3 regions of the Lactobacillus sp. PV034 genome follow, and region 1 is predicted to be linked to each of the others. Evidence: predicted binding sites of a transcription regulator. Region 1 holds the regulator's gene; each other region holds the start of a gene.

Region 1 (4,221 bases):
CATCTTTATCTAAACCATAAGCAAGTGAACTAGCAGTAGGTTCATTAATAATTCTTTGTACATTTAAGCCAGCAATTTTACCAGCATCCTTAGTAGCTTGTCTTTGAGCATCATTAAAGTAAGCAGGTACAGTAATAACAGCATCAGTTACTTCTTCACCAAGATAATCTTCTGAGAACTTCTTAATGTATTGCAAGATCATAGCAGAAATCTCTTGAGGAGTATATTCCTTATCTCCTACCTTAACCTTGTAACCTTCTTCACCCATGTGACTTTTAATTGAAGTGATAGTGTTTGGGTTAGTGATAGCTTGTCTCTTAGCAGCTTCACCTACTTGAATTTCACCATCTTTAAAAGCAACTACAGAAGGAGTGGTACGACTACCTTCTGGGTTAGTAATAATCTTTGGTTCTTTTCCTTCTAAGACAGCAACTGCTGAGTTAGTAGTACCTAAGTCAATTCCAATAACTTTTGACATATAAATTACTTCCTTTCGCTATTGTGCTACGACAACCATAGCTGGTCTTAATGTACGATCTTTATATTGATATCCTTTTTGTAAAACTTGAACTACATGGTCCTTTTGATCATCACTCTCAGCAGCTACCGTTTGAACTGCTTGATGTAAGTTAGGATCGAATTTTTCGCCCTCAGCTTTTATTTCAGTAATACCGTGATCATTCATCGCTCTTACTAAAGCATCAAGAGTCATTTGCACTCCCTTTTGCAATTGTAAGGCAGCTTCATCATCTGCTTTAACAGCTAGGGCACGTTCTAAGTTGTCCATTGCTGGTAAAACATCTTTTGCCAAATTTTGTGATTCATATTTAATTAATTGCGCACGCTCTTTTGAATAACGGTTTTGCATATTTTGATTTTCTGCTTCACTTCTTAAATACTTGTCTTCAAGTTCTTTATTCTTTTCAGTTAAAGCATCAATCTTTAATTCTAATTCACTAATCTTAGCATTATTATCCTCTGGGTGAGATTTATCGGACTCAGTAGTTTTTTGCTTATCTTCTACCTTTGCCTTTGAATCTTCCTTTAGAGCTGATGAAGTATCTTTATCTAAATCCTTTTCATGTGGAAATTCTTCTTTACTCACAGCTAACCTCCTCTATTTAAATCTACCGTAGTAATCAAGTAGCTTTTTCGCTAACTCATCTCTAAAGTAATCGAGTAAACCGATCATCTGCGAGTACGGCATATTTGTTGGACCTAAAAGGGCGATTGTTCCCTTTCCATATTTACCAACACTATATTCTGCAGTTAATAGACTATAATTCTTCAATAGATCGGAAGGCAGTTCAGAACCAAGCTTTACTTGAATCTTGGAATTTCCTTTACCAACCATATCTTCTGGGTTAAAGTCAATTAAATTAGAAATAAGATCCTCTTTATGATCAATCAATTCATACAATGATTTAAGCTGAGAAACATCATTACTTTCAAAGTTATTAAGTAAATTAATCTGTCCATCAACATACATTTGTTCACTTGCAGCATCTTTAATTACATCCTGCAACAAGTCAAGTACTTGCGGAGCTGATGAACGATTAATTAACTGATGTGAAATCTCATTGAGTAATGAAGAATTAATTTCACTTAGATGTTTGCCTACTAAATGACTATTAATTAAATCTACTGCCTTTTCAATTTCTTCAGCCTTGGCATTATGAGGTAATGTGTAAACTTGATTTTTAACGTTACCATCATCAGTTACCAAAATCGCCATTACTTGATAAGAAGAAATTGGGACAATCCTAAAACCAGTAATCTTAACATCCTTCGTTTCAGGACCGGCTGCAAAAGCAGTATAATCAGTTAAATCAGATAAGATCTTTGCGGCTTCTTGAACAATTTCATTAACTTGGTGAAATGGTTGATTAAGTTGATAGCCAATCTTTTCATAAATTGAACTTGGAACTTGAACTGGATTAATTAAGTGGTCAAGATAATAACGGTATCCCCTTGTAGAAGGAATTCTTCCACTAGATGAGTGTGTTTTTTCTAATAACCCTGCTTCTTCCAGAGCTGCCATTTCATTACGAATTGTCGCACTTGAAACCTTTATTGGTAATTGGGACATAACGGTCTTCGAGCCAACAGGCTCATGCATTTGCGTAAAGTCTTTAATAATAGTTTTTAAAATTAACTCTTGCCGTTCGGTCAACATTTTTCTCGCCCCTTTATTAGCACTCAAGTTTTTGCTGTGCTAACAATTATAATGATAGCAAATTTTAGCAATAATGCAAGAAGAGTGCTAAATTTATTTGAAAATTAAGTAACTAATGTAAAAAAACAACGAAATAATAAGAATTCTCTCATCACTTCGTTATCTTTTAATTCAAAATCTTTATTTATTTTTCTCTAGATTGTGAAAGTAAGCCTGAATATTAGCTTGATCTTTTTCCAGCTGTGCTCTCAGTTCAGGAATACCCGCAAATTTAATATTACCCCGAATAAACTTGTACCAAGCAATTGTCATTGCCTTACCATAAGCCTCTTCATCAAAACCAAACAAATGGGTTTCAATAGTTAATTCTTTATTTTCGAAAGTATCATTATAACCTACACTGGTCATAGAATCATACCACTGTCCATCAATTAAGGTACGTGTCGCATAAACTCCTTCAGCTGGAATAACCTTGTCACCTTCAACTTGCAAGTTGGCAGTGGGAAAACCAATTTGATGACCACGTCGATAGCCTCTAACGATTATTCCAGAAGTGGTGTAAGGCTCACCTAAAAGCTTATTAGCTAGTTCAATTTTTCCAGTTTCAATTGCATTTCGAATAACTGTTGATCCTACTTTTTCTCCACCATCCATATGTTTTGGTTCAACCACAATATCAAACCTTCCTTTAACAAACTTAGGTAAGTTTTCAATATTAGCGACATCTTTAGGTCCGTATGTATAATCAAAACCGACAACTGCAGTATCAATATTTAATTTAAGCAAAACCTTGTCGATAAATTCCTGTGGCTTCAATTTACTGAAGTTTTTATCAAAGTCCACTACCAGTAAATAATCAACATTCATTTTTGCTAACTTTTCTTCTTTTTCCTTTAGAGTATTAAGATAAACAAAAGTTTTATCATTTTGATAAATTTCTTTTGGGTGACGATTAAAAGTCATGACCCCCAAAGGTAACCCTTTTTTTGTTGCAATTTCTTTAGCATGTTTGATTAAGGCTTGATGACCACGATGAAGTCCATCAAAAAAACCTAAAGCTAAAACAATCTTATCTTTAACTGGCTTTTCCTTAATTGGATACTTTATTGAAACTACTTTCACTTCTGATTCCTCTTTATTCGTTGTTTAAAAGCATTAAATCAGGACGATAATCTTGTCCTACTTTTTTATAAATTGCTTTTATCTTATTATTAAACCTTAATGCTACTTTTTCAGTCGTAATATTTAATTTAATTGCGGCACCATTTTTTACGCGATTAAATTGATCTTGAGATAAATCTATCGTTTGATAATCGCTGAAGAATTCATCAATTGGTTGTAACCATTTTTCTGGCTGATCAAGATTTTCTTCAATATCAGCTAAACTAACAGCATGATTAATATTAAAACCTGAACTTGCGATTCTAGTCAAACTAGTCATGACAGCTGGCATTTCTAACTGCGTTCCTAGATCATTCACTAATGATCGGACGTAAGTACCCTTAGAACATTTAATCGCAAAATCAAATTCTTGTGTTTTATGTTCTTTATCATACCTTAATTCATTGGTTAACTGATAATTAAACACTTCAACTTTTCTTTTTGGACGCTCAACAGGAATATTTTTTCTTGCATATTCATATAAACGCATTCCATTTACTCTCACTGCTGAATAAATTGGTGGAACTTGCTCTAATTCACCAGTTAATCTGTCCATCCCACTACTAATTTCTTCACGTGTAAAGGGCTGTTCAACTGCTTTAGTTGCAAGTACATGACCATCTAAATCATAACTATCAGTTGCTAGACCAAACCTTCCTGTTCCTATATAGGCTTTAGGTTTTTGGTGCATTAATTCAATTAATTTAGTTGCCTGTCCAATTGCAATCGGTAAGACTCCATTTACTTCTGGATCCAACGTACCTGCGTGACCAATTTTTCTAATATGAAGCAATTTTCTTAGCTTATAGACACAGTCACTACTGGTCATTCCTCGATCCTTATTAAGTACAACAATACCATTTAACATCAAAATTCTCCTAATA
Region 2 (4,221 bases), 470 kb from region 1:
TGGTTCAAAGATAAATATCCAGATGTTAAATTAACTTCTAGACTATAACAAAAAGAGGAAAGAATAAATTTTATTCTTTCCTCTTTTTTGATTTTTTATTTAACTAACTTGTTTTAATTATTTGAAATTACGATTTGATCATCTACTAAGTCAGCAATTAGATCTTTAGCCTCTGTGTGATCCAAAGTATAATCAGCAACCTTGTCTTCAATTTCTTCTTGAATAGTTCGACGCAGTGGACGAGCACCCATGGCAGGATTATATCCTGCTTCTACTAATTTTTCTTTGGCTACATCAGTTACTTGAATGTGTAGGCCATGATCTTTAACCATTTCATTAGTATTAGCAAGCATTAAATCAACAATTTTAATTAATTCTGGCTTTTCTAATGGGTTAAATTCTACAATGTCATCTAAACGGTTTAAGAATTCAGGCTTGAAGTATTGACCTAATACCCGTTTAAATTGTTCTTCTTTAGTATTTTCAGCTGCAAATCCAACAGAAGCTTCCTTAATGCCCTGACCAGCGTTAGACGTCATGATAATAATTGTGTCTTTAAAGGAAACTGTTCTTCCTTGAGAATCTGTTAAGCGACCATCATCAAGAATTTGTAAGAAAAGATGAAGGACATCTGGATGAGCTTTTTCAATTTCATCAAATAGGATCAAACTATAAGGATTATGACGAACTTGTTCGGTTAATTGACCAGCTTCTTCATAACCTACGTAGCCTGGAGCAGAACCAATTAATTTAGAAACAGAGTAGGGTTCCATGTATTCGCTCATATCAAAGCGAATCATTGCATCAGCTGAACCGAAGATTTGCTGTGCCAACTGTTTAGCCAATTCAGTTTTACCAACACCAGTTGGACCGACAAATAAGAATGAACCAATTGGACGACCTGATTTATTAAAACCAACTCGGTTACGACGGATAGCACGTGAAACCGTAGCTACTGCATCATTTTGTCCAATAACCTTAGTTTGTAAATCGTCTTCTAAGTTTTTCAATTGGTTCTTTTCTTGTTTTTGTAAGTCTCCAACAGGGATATTGGTCTTTTCTTCCACAATCTTGTTCATGATTTTTTTTGTGATTGTTGGAATTTTGTCAGGATCAACTTTTTGATCTTTTAATTTTTCATATTTTTCAACTTGATCACGGTAATAAGCAGCTTTTTCATAGTCTTCATTTTGTGAAGCTTGTTCTTTGAGATCTTTAGCTGCTGTTAAGCGTTCTTCAATTTTTGCACTATCAACGTATGGAATTGTTAAATTCATGCGAGAACCTGCTTCATCAAGCAGATCAATTGCTTTATCTGGCAAAAAGCGATCTTGAATATAACGAGAAGATAAGTTTACTGCGGCTTCGATGGAGTCATCAGTATATTTTACATGGTGGTAATCTTCATAACGTTTTCTAATTCCTTGAAGAATTTTAATAGTTTCTTTTAAGGAAGGCTCTTTGACATCAACAGGTTGGAAGCGGCGTGCTAAGGCAGAATCTTTTTCGATATTACGATATTCTTTAATTGTGGTTGCGCCAATTAATTGAAGTTCTCCACGAGCAAGAGCTGGTTTAATAATATTGCCTGCATCCATTCCACCTTCGGCATTCCCCGCACCAATGATTTCATGAATTTCGTCAATGAAAAGAATTACATCTGTTTGTTCTTCAAGTTCATTAATTAATTTTTGCATTCTTTGTTCAAACTGACCGCGCACGCCGGTACCTTGAACCATTGAAACCATATTAAGTGAAATAATTCGCTTATTTTGTAGTTTTTCTGGCACGGAACCATCAACGATTTGTTGCGCTAAGCCTTCTACAACAGCTGTTTTACCAACTCCTGCTTCACCGATTAAAACAGGGTTGTTCTTGGTACGTCTGTTTAAAATTTCGATTACACGAGCAATCTCTTTATCACGTCCGATGACTGGATCGATTTTGCCTTTTTTTGCTAGGTCGGTTAAATCAGTACCAAATTGACTTAAAATGGAATTATTACGGTTTTGATTATTTCTAGGTGTACGACCATTTCCCTGATTTATTGGACCATTTTGATTATTATTTTGAGTAGAATTTTGACCATTTAAGGCACTAAATAAGTCATCAAAATCACTAAAAAATTCATTATCCATATTTTGTATTTTTCCTTGTTCTTGTCTTAATTGTTGATAACAGTAGTCACATAAAGAAAATTCACGGTCTTGTCCATCAATTCGAGTATGAAGATGGATAGATGCCGGTCTTTGTTGACAATTTTCACAAAGCATAGATATCATCCTCCTATCTCAAGGATTTTAATTTTAGCACTTGGTTGCACTAAGTGCTAACTTGTCTATATCATACTTGCTTTACTTACTAAATGCAAGTGTTTGAAAGAAAAATAATTACTTATTAAATTATCTTAAAAATTTATTTTTTTAAATTTATAATGGTTAAAGAAACAAAGTAAAAGAATAGGATTTTTTATGGAAAAGAATTACGAAGAAATTTTAACAAGTTTAGCTGATGGAAAATTAAGTGAGTATAAGATTGAGGCAAAAGATGCGTTTGCATTTCAACAAGCTTTGAGAAATTTTGGACGTCGTCAGGATATTACTGGAATTGCTCAAAGAGGGGGAAGTATCATTTATAAACAGGCGGAAAACCAAGTTTAGTTTAGAAAAATGAAAACCATTACATTCCTGTTGTATTAACATTGAAAACATGTTAATCTAATAGACGAATGGGGTATAACTCCCGATTATTTTGATTTAAAAGGAGATAATTTAAAATGGAAAAACGCGAATTTCACATTATTGCTGAAACCGGGATTCATGCACGTCCTGCTACTTTATTAGTACAAACTGCATCAAAATTTAATTCAGATATTAACTTAGAATATAATGGTAAAACTGTTAATTTAAAATCAATTATGGGTGTTATGTCACTTGGTGTTGGCCAAGGTGCTGATGTAACTGTTACGGCTGATGGTGATGACGCTAAAGAAGCCATTGAAGCCATTGCAGATACTATGAAAAAGGAAGGCTTAGCTGAATAATGACGAAAACATTAAAGGGTATTGCAGCTAGTGACGGTATTGCCATTGCAGAAGCATATCGTTTAGTAGAGCCTGACCTTTCGTTTTCAAAAACTTCAATAACTGATGTTGATGCTGAAATTGCTCGTTTTAAGAAAGCAGTTGAAGAATCAACTAAAGAACTCGAAGCTGTTCGAGATAAAGCTAAAGAAACATTAGGTGAGGATGAAGCACAAGTCTTCGATGCTCACCTTTTATTCTTAAGTGATCCAGAATTTACTGGTGCCATCGAAACTGAAATTAAAGACGAAAAGATCAATGCTGAAGCTGCATTAGATGATACTGCACAAAAGTATATTGCAATTTTTGAAGGTATGACTGATAACGCATATATGCAAGAAAGAGCTGCAGATGTGCGCGATGTTTCAAAAAGACTTATGGCACACTTACTTGGTAAGAAGTTGCCAGATCCTGCTTCAATTGATCACGAAGTTGTAGTTATTGCTCACGATTTAACCCCAAGTGATACTGCACAACTTAATAAAAAATATGTTAAAGGCTTTGTGACTGATATTGGTGGTAGAACCGCTCACTCAGCAATTATGGCACGTTCACTTGAAATCCCAGCTGTAGTTGGTACTGAAACTATTACTTCAGATGTTAAAGACGGTGAAATGGTTATTGCTGATGGTTTAGATGGTGATGTGCTTTTTAATCCATCTGATTCAGAAGTAAAAGAATACACTGAAAAGGGTAAAGCATTTGCCAAGCGTAAGGCTGAATGGAAGAAACTTAAAGATGAACCTTCAGTTACCGCTAACGGTAAACACTTTACCATTGCTGCCAATATTGGTACTCCAGATGATATGGAGGGTGTAAAGGAAAATGGTGCTGAAGCTATTGGACTTTACCGTACTGAATTCTTATATATGGATTCATCTGATTTTCCATCTGAAGAAGATCAATTTAAGGCTTATAAAGCTGTATTGGAAGGTATGGATGGTAAGCAAGTTGTTATTAGAACTTGTGATATCGGTGGAGATAAGCACTTAGATTACTGGGATCTTCCCGAAGAAATGAACCCATTCTTAGGTGTTCGTGCTATTCGCCTTTCAATGCAAAATCCTGATATTTTTAGAACTCAATTAAGAGCATTGTTACGTGCATCAGCTTACGGAAAATTGGGTATTATGTTCCCA
Region 3 (4,221 bases), 590 kb from region 1:
TCTTATGGCGTAGTATTTTTTCTCCGACAAGTTTAATATCAAATATTTGTTATTTTGAAAATTGGCTCCCTGACTCAATTTCTAAGGCAATCTGGTACGCTAGCCAAGGATTATCGACGGTGATTTTTAATACTATGGGCCTATTTATGGCATATTTTGCAGCTCAATTCACCGCAAAACTTTATCGTAAAGATTCTCAAATGGCGGGTTTAACAGGAGTATTAAGCTTACTTTTATGTTCTTATCGTTTTCATAACCCAGCAAGTAGTAATTCCCAGATGACATTCAATTGGAGCGTTCTAGGCATTAATAGCTTATTTTTTGCGATTGTAATTGGATATGGAGTAGGGATGATTTTTAGATTTTTTGGTACTAATTTTCGGCATGAGAGTCACGAAAATTATCGAAGAATTGAGAAACGTGCCTTTGCTTCATTTAAACCACTAATAATTTCTTTAATTATTGGCACAATTATTGGAGTGGCTGCAACTTTAATCGGCTTTGAAGTAGGAGCTTCTAACGTTTATCAGTTTTTCCAAAATGAAGGTGAGAACAACTTAAACTTGTGGCAGTATATTGTAGTGGTGATACTTTCATTGTTATTAAGCTGGTTAGGAATTAGTCAGCCACTAGTTAAATTAGCCCCAAATAATTTTAGTGGGACTAATATTGCAAACCTTAATTATGCTTTAAAGCATGGCTCAAGCTGGAATGTTCCTAATAAGTTTGTAGGAAATTCATTCTATCAAGCTTATGGAGGTTTTGGGGGAAGTGGCTTGATGCTAGCACTTCTAATTGCTCTGTTATTAGTATATAAATATCAAAGTACTACAAAAGTTGCCCGCTGGGCTTTTTTACCAACCTTGTTTGGTTCTAATCAAGGAGCTTTAGTAGGCATACCAATCTTTCTTAATCCATTGTATCTATTGCCCTATGTCTTTTTCCCAATAATTAATATGATTATTGCTGCAGCAGTAGTTGCGATTAACTGGGTGCCTTCTAGTGTTTATCCATTTTTAACTGGTACGCCTGGCCCCTTAATAGCATTTATTGGAACAAATGGAAACTGGAATGCATTGATTTTATCAATTATATTGTTCTTAATGGATATTGCACTTTATATTCCGGTAGTAAAATTGGCCGCTAAAGTTGAAGATGAAATCAATCGAATTAACGAAGAGGAGAGACTGGGAATTGCGTTTAAGTAATAAGAGAAAAAATAGACTTCTTATCGGATTGACAGTTATTTTCTTAGTGATTCTGGCTATTCCAACTTTTTTCTGGATGAAAAATACAAATAAAACTATGGCTGAACGTCGAAAATCTATGATGTCACCAGTTATTATGATTCCAGGATCAAGTGCTACTACTAATCGTTTTAATGAATTGGTGACTTTGTTGAATAAAGATACCAATCGTAAGCATTCCCTATTAAAGATAGAGGTTAAGAAGGATGGGAGTCTTAAGTATAGTGGCAAAATTGATCGAAATGATAATGAACCAATTATTGTAGTAGGTTTTGAAAATAATCATGATGGCTATAGTAATATAAAAAAACAAGCTGCTTGGTTTAATATTGCTTTTAAAGCTTTAAGTGAACAGTATAAGTTTAATAACTTTAAGGCTTTTGGGCATTCAAATGGTGGTTTAATTTGGACATATTGGTTAGAGCACTATTATTCAGATTATGAAGATGAAATTTCAATAAAGAAATTAATGACCTTGGGTACTCCCTATAATTTTGATGAGACTAATAGTAAAAATAGGACGATTATGTTGAATGAATTTATCAAAAAGAAGAGTAAAATTCCTAGTTCTTTAGTAGTTTATTCAATTTCAGGAGGGGAGAGCTATGATTCTGATGGATTGGTACCGGAAAATAGTGTAGAGGCAGGAAAATACATTTTTCAAAATCAAGTGAAGCACTATACAATGATGACAGTAACTGGTGCAACTGCTCAGCACTCATCACTTCCTCAAAATAAGGAAGTAGTTCAAGTGATTGAACAATATTTATTAAATAAAGATAAAGCAAATGATGGTCAAGGACCGGTAAATAATATTAAGCGGTTCGAGTTAAATGGAAAAAAGAAAAGTAAAAAGTAAAAGAGCTTGCCACAAAAGAGTGGAGGCTCTTTCTTATTATGTCGCAGCTTTAAGCACTTTCATTTAAGCAAAAAAATAATACATATTCTTTGCATTTTTAGAAAAAGGGGACGATAATAAAAAACGTAAGATAAATAGCAGCTCAGATTTGTGAGTGCTAAATTTAAGATTGAGGAGTGCATGCAAATGGCATACTTTGATAGTGGAAACTACAATTTTGATGATTTATTTAATGAATTAAATAGCGGTTTCTTCGATGACAGTCGTCAAAGAAGATCTGGTCAACCTACTGGTGGCTTTAGTGCTGGTCAAATGCCACAACAAGGCCAAAATGGTCAACAAAAGGAAAAGCCAATTGGTGTTGACTTAACTAAACAAGCAAAAGAAGGAAAATATGATCCCGTTATTGGTCGTACTGAAGTTATTGACCAAGTAATCGAAATTTTGAGCAGACGTAAGAAGAATAACCCAGTTTTAACTGGACCTGCTGGTGTTGGTAAAACTTCAGTTGTTGAAGGTTTAGCTCAAAGAATTGCTGATGGTGATGTTCCTGAAAAATTAAAGGATGCACACATTATTGAATTAAACATCAATGAATTAGTTGCTGGTACTTCATTACGTGGTAGTTTTGAAGAAAAATTAAAGCAAATTATTGATAAAGCTAAGGGTGACCGCAAGACCATTCTCTTTATTGATGAATTACACAACATTGTTGGTGCTGGTTCAACTGATTCAGAAAACAATTCTGGGGATGCAGCAAACATTTTGAAACCTGCTTTGGCAAATGGTGATCTTCGTGTAATTGGTGCAACAACTACTAGTGAATACCAACAAATTGAAAAAGATCCTGCATTAGCTCGTAGATTCCAACCAGTTCAAGTACCTGAACCAACTATTGAAGATGCTATTAAGATTTTGGAAGGTTTAGCTCCAAGATATGAAAAGTATCACAACGTTAAATATGATCCAGATGCATTGAAACTTGCTGCAGAACTTTCAGACCGTTACATCAATGATCGTCACTTACCTGATAAGGCTATTGACTTAATGGATGAAGCTGGTGCTAAGAAGTCCTTGAACATGGACCAAAAAGACGAAACTTCAATTAAGAATAAGATTAAGGCCTTAGAAGCTAAGAAAGATGAAGCAGCTAAAGATGAAAAATATGATGAAGCTGCTAAGATTAAGAAAGATATTGAAGGCTTAAAGAAAGATCTTAAGACTGCAGGTAAAGCTAGTGAAGCAAAAGTTACTGCTGATGACTTATACAAGTTAATCCAAACTAAGACTGGTATTCCAATGAGCGAAATTAATGCTAATGAAGCTCAAAAGAATGCAAACTTAGCTGCTGACTTGAAGAAGGTTGTTATTGACCAAGATAAGGCAATTGATATCATTACTGATGCTATTGCACGTAAGCAAGTCTTCAAAGATTCTAACCGCCCAACAGGTTCATTCTTATTAACTGGACCTACTGGTGTTGGTAAGACTGAATTAGCTAAGCAATTAGCTGTTAAGTTATTTGGTAGTTCAAACGCTTTAGTTCGTTTGGATATGTCAGAATACCAAGATCAAATGGCTGTTAACAAGTTAATTGGTTCAGCACCTGGTTATGTTGGTTATGGTGAAGGTGGACAATTAACTGAAAAGATTCGTCACCAACCATACTCATTGATTTTGCTTGATGAAATTGAAAAAGCAAACCCACAAGTATTCAACGCATTGCTTCAAATTATGGATGATGGTCGCTTGACTGATGCTCAAGGTAGAACTATTTCATTCAAGGATACAATTATTATCATGACTTCAAACGCTGGTTACTCAGACAAGTTATTAGAAGGTGACGACCAAGCTGCTTTACGTAAAGCTCTTGAAGTTTACTTCAGACCTGAATTCTTGAACCGTCTTGATGCAATTGTTCCATTTAACTCATTAACTAGTGAAGATATGCTTAAGATTTTAGATCTTTACTTGAAGAAGATGGAAGCTTCACTTGCTAAGAGAGATGTAAAACTTCACGTAACAAGCGATGCTAAGAAGTACTTAGCTAAGAAGGGTTACGATAAAGAATTTGGTGCTCGTCCATTAAGAAGAGTTGTTGAACAAGACCTTGAA

Evidence for each region. Region 1 encodes HrcA, which represses chaperone genes, less so after heat shock. Its sites were predicted from a motif close to TTAGCACTCNNNNNNNNNGAGTGCTAA; they were not measured.
Region 2: a site for HrcA is predicted at 2,307-2,333, ahead of FP432_RS03910 (ATP-dependent Clp protease ATP-binding subunit). Genes of this name have one in related genera too.
Region 3: a site for HrcA is predicted at 2,241-2,267, ahead of FP432_RS06485 (ATP-dependent Clp protease ATP-binding subunit). Genes of this name have one in related genera too.

What each region holds. Positions count from the first base shown of each region.
Region 1 is NZ_CP041982.1:297,322-301,542, reverse strand. Features, by position in the region: gene dnaK (molecular chaperone DnaK) at 1-478, opposite strand, end outside; gene grpE (nucleotide exchange factor GrpE) at 497-1,105, opposite strand; gene hrcA (heat-inducible transcriptional repressor HrcA) at 1,118-2,176, opposite strand; gene ribF (riboflavin biosynthesis protein RibF) at 2,357-3,298, opposite strand; gene truB (tRNA pseudouridine(55) synthase TruB) at 3,312-4,205, opposite strand.
Region 2 is NZ_CP041982.1:766,554-770,774, reverse strand. Features, by position in the region: gene FP432_RS03915 (peptide chain release factor 3) at 1-48, shown strand, start outside; gene FP432_RS03910 (ATP-dependent Clp protease ATP-binding subunit) at 114-2,273, opposite strand; gene FP432_RS03905 (hypothetical protein) at 2,472-2,660, shown strand; gene FP432_RS03900 (phosphocarrier protein HPr) at 2,777-3,043, shown strand; gene ptsP (phosphoenolpyruvate--protein phosphotransferase) at 3,043-4,221, shown strand, end outside.
Region 3 is NZ_CP041982.1:1,288,473-1,292,693, forward strand. Features, by position in the region: gene FP432_RS06475 (PTS transporter subunit EIIC) at 1-1,208, shown strand, start outside; gene FP432_RS06480 (alpha/beta hydrolase) at 1,195-2,106, shown strand; gene FP432_RS06485 (ATP-dependent Clp protease ATP-binding subunit) at 2,293-4,221, shown strand, end outside.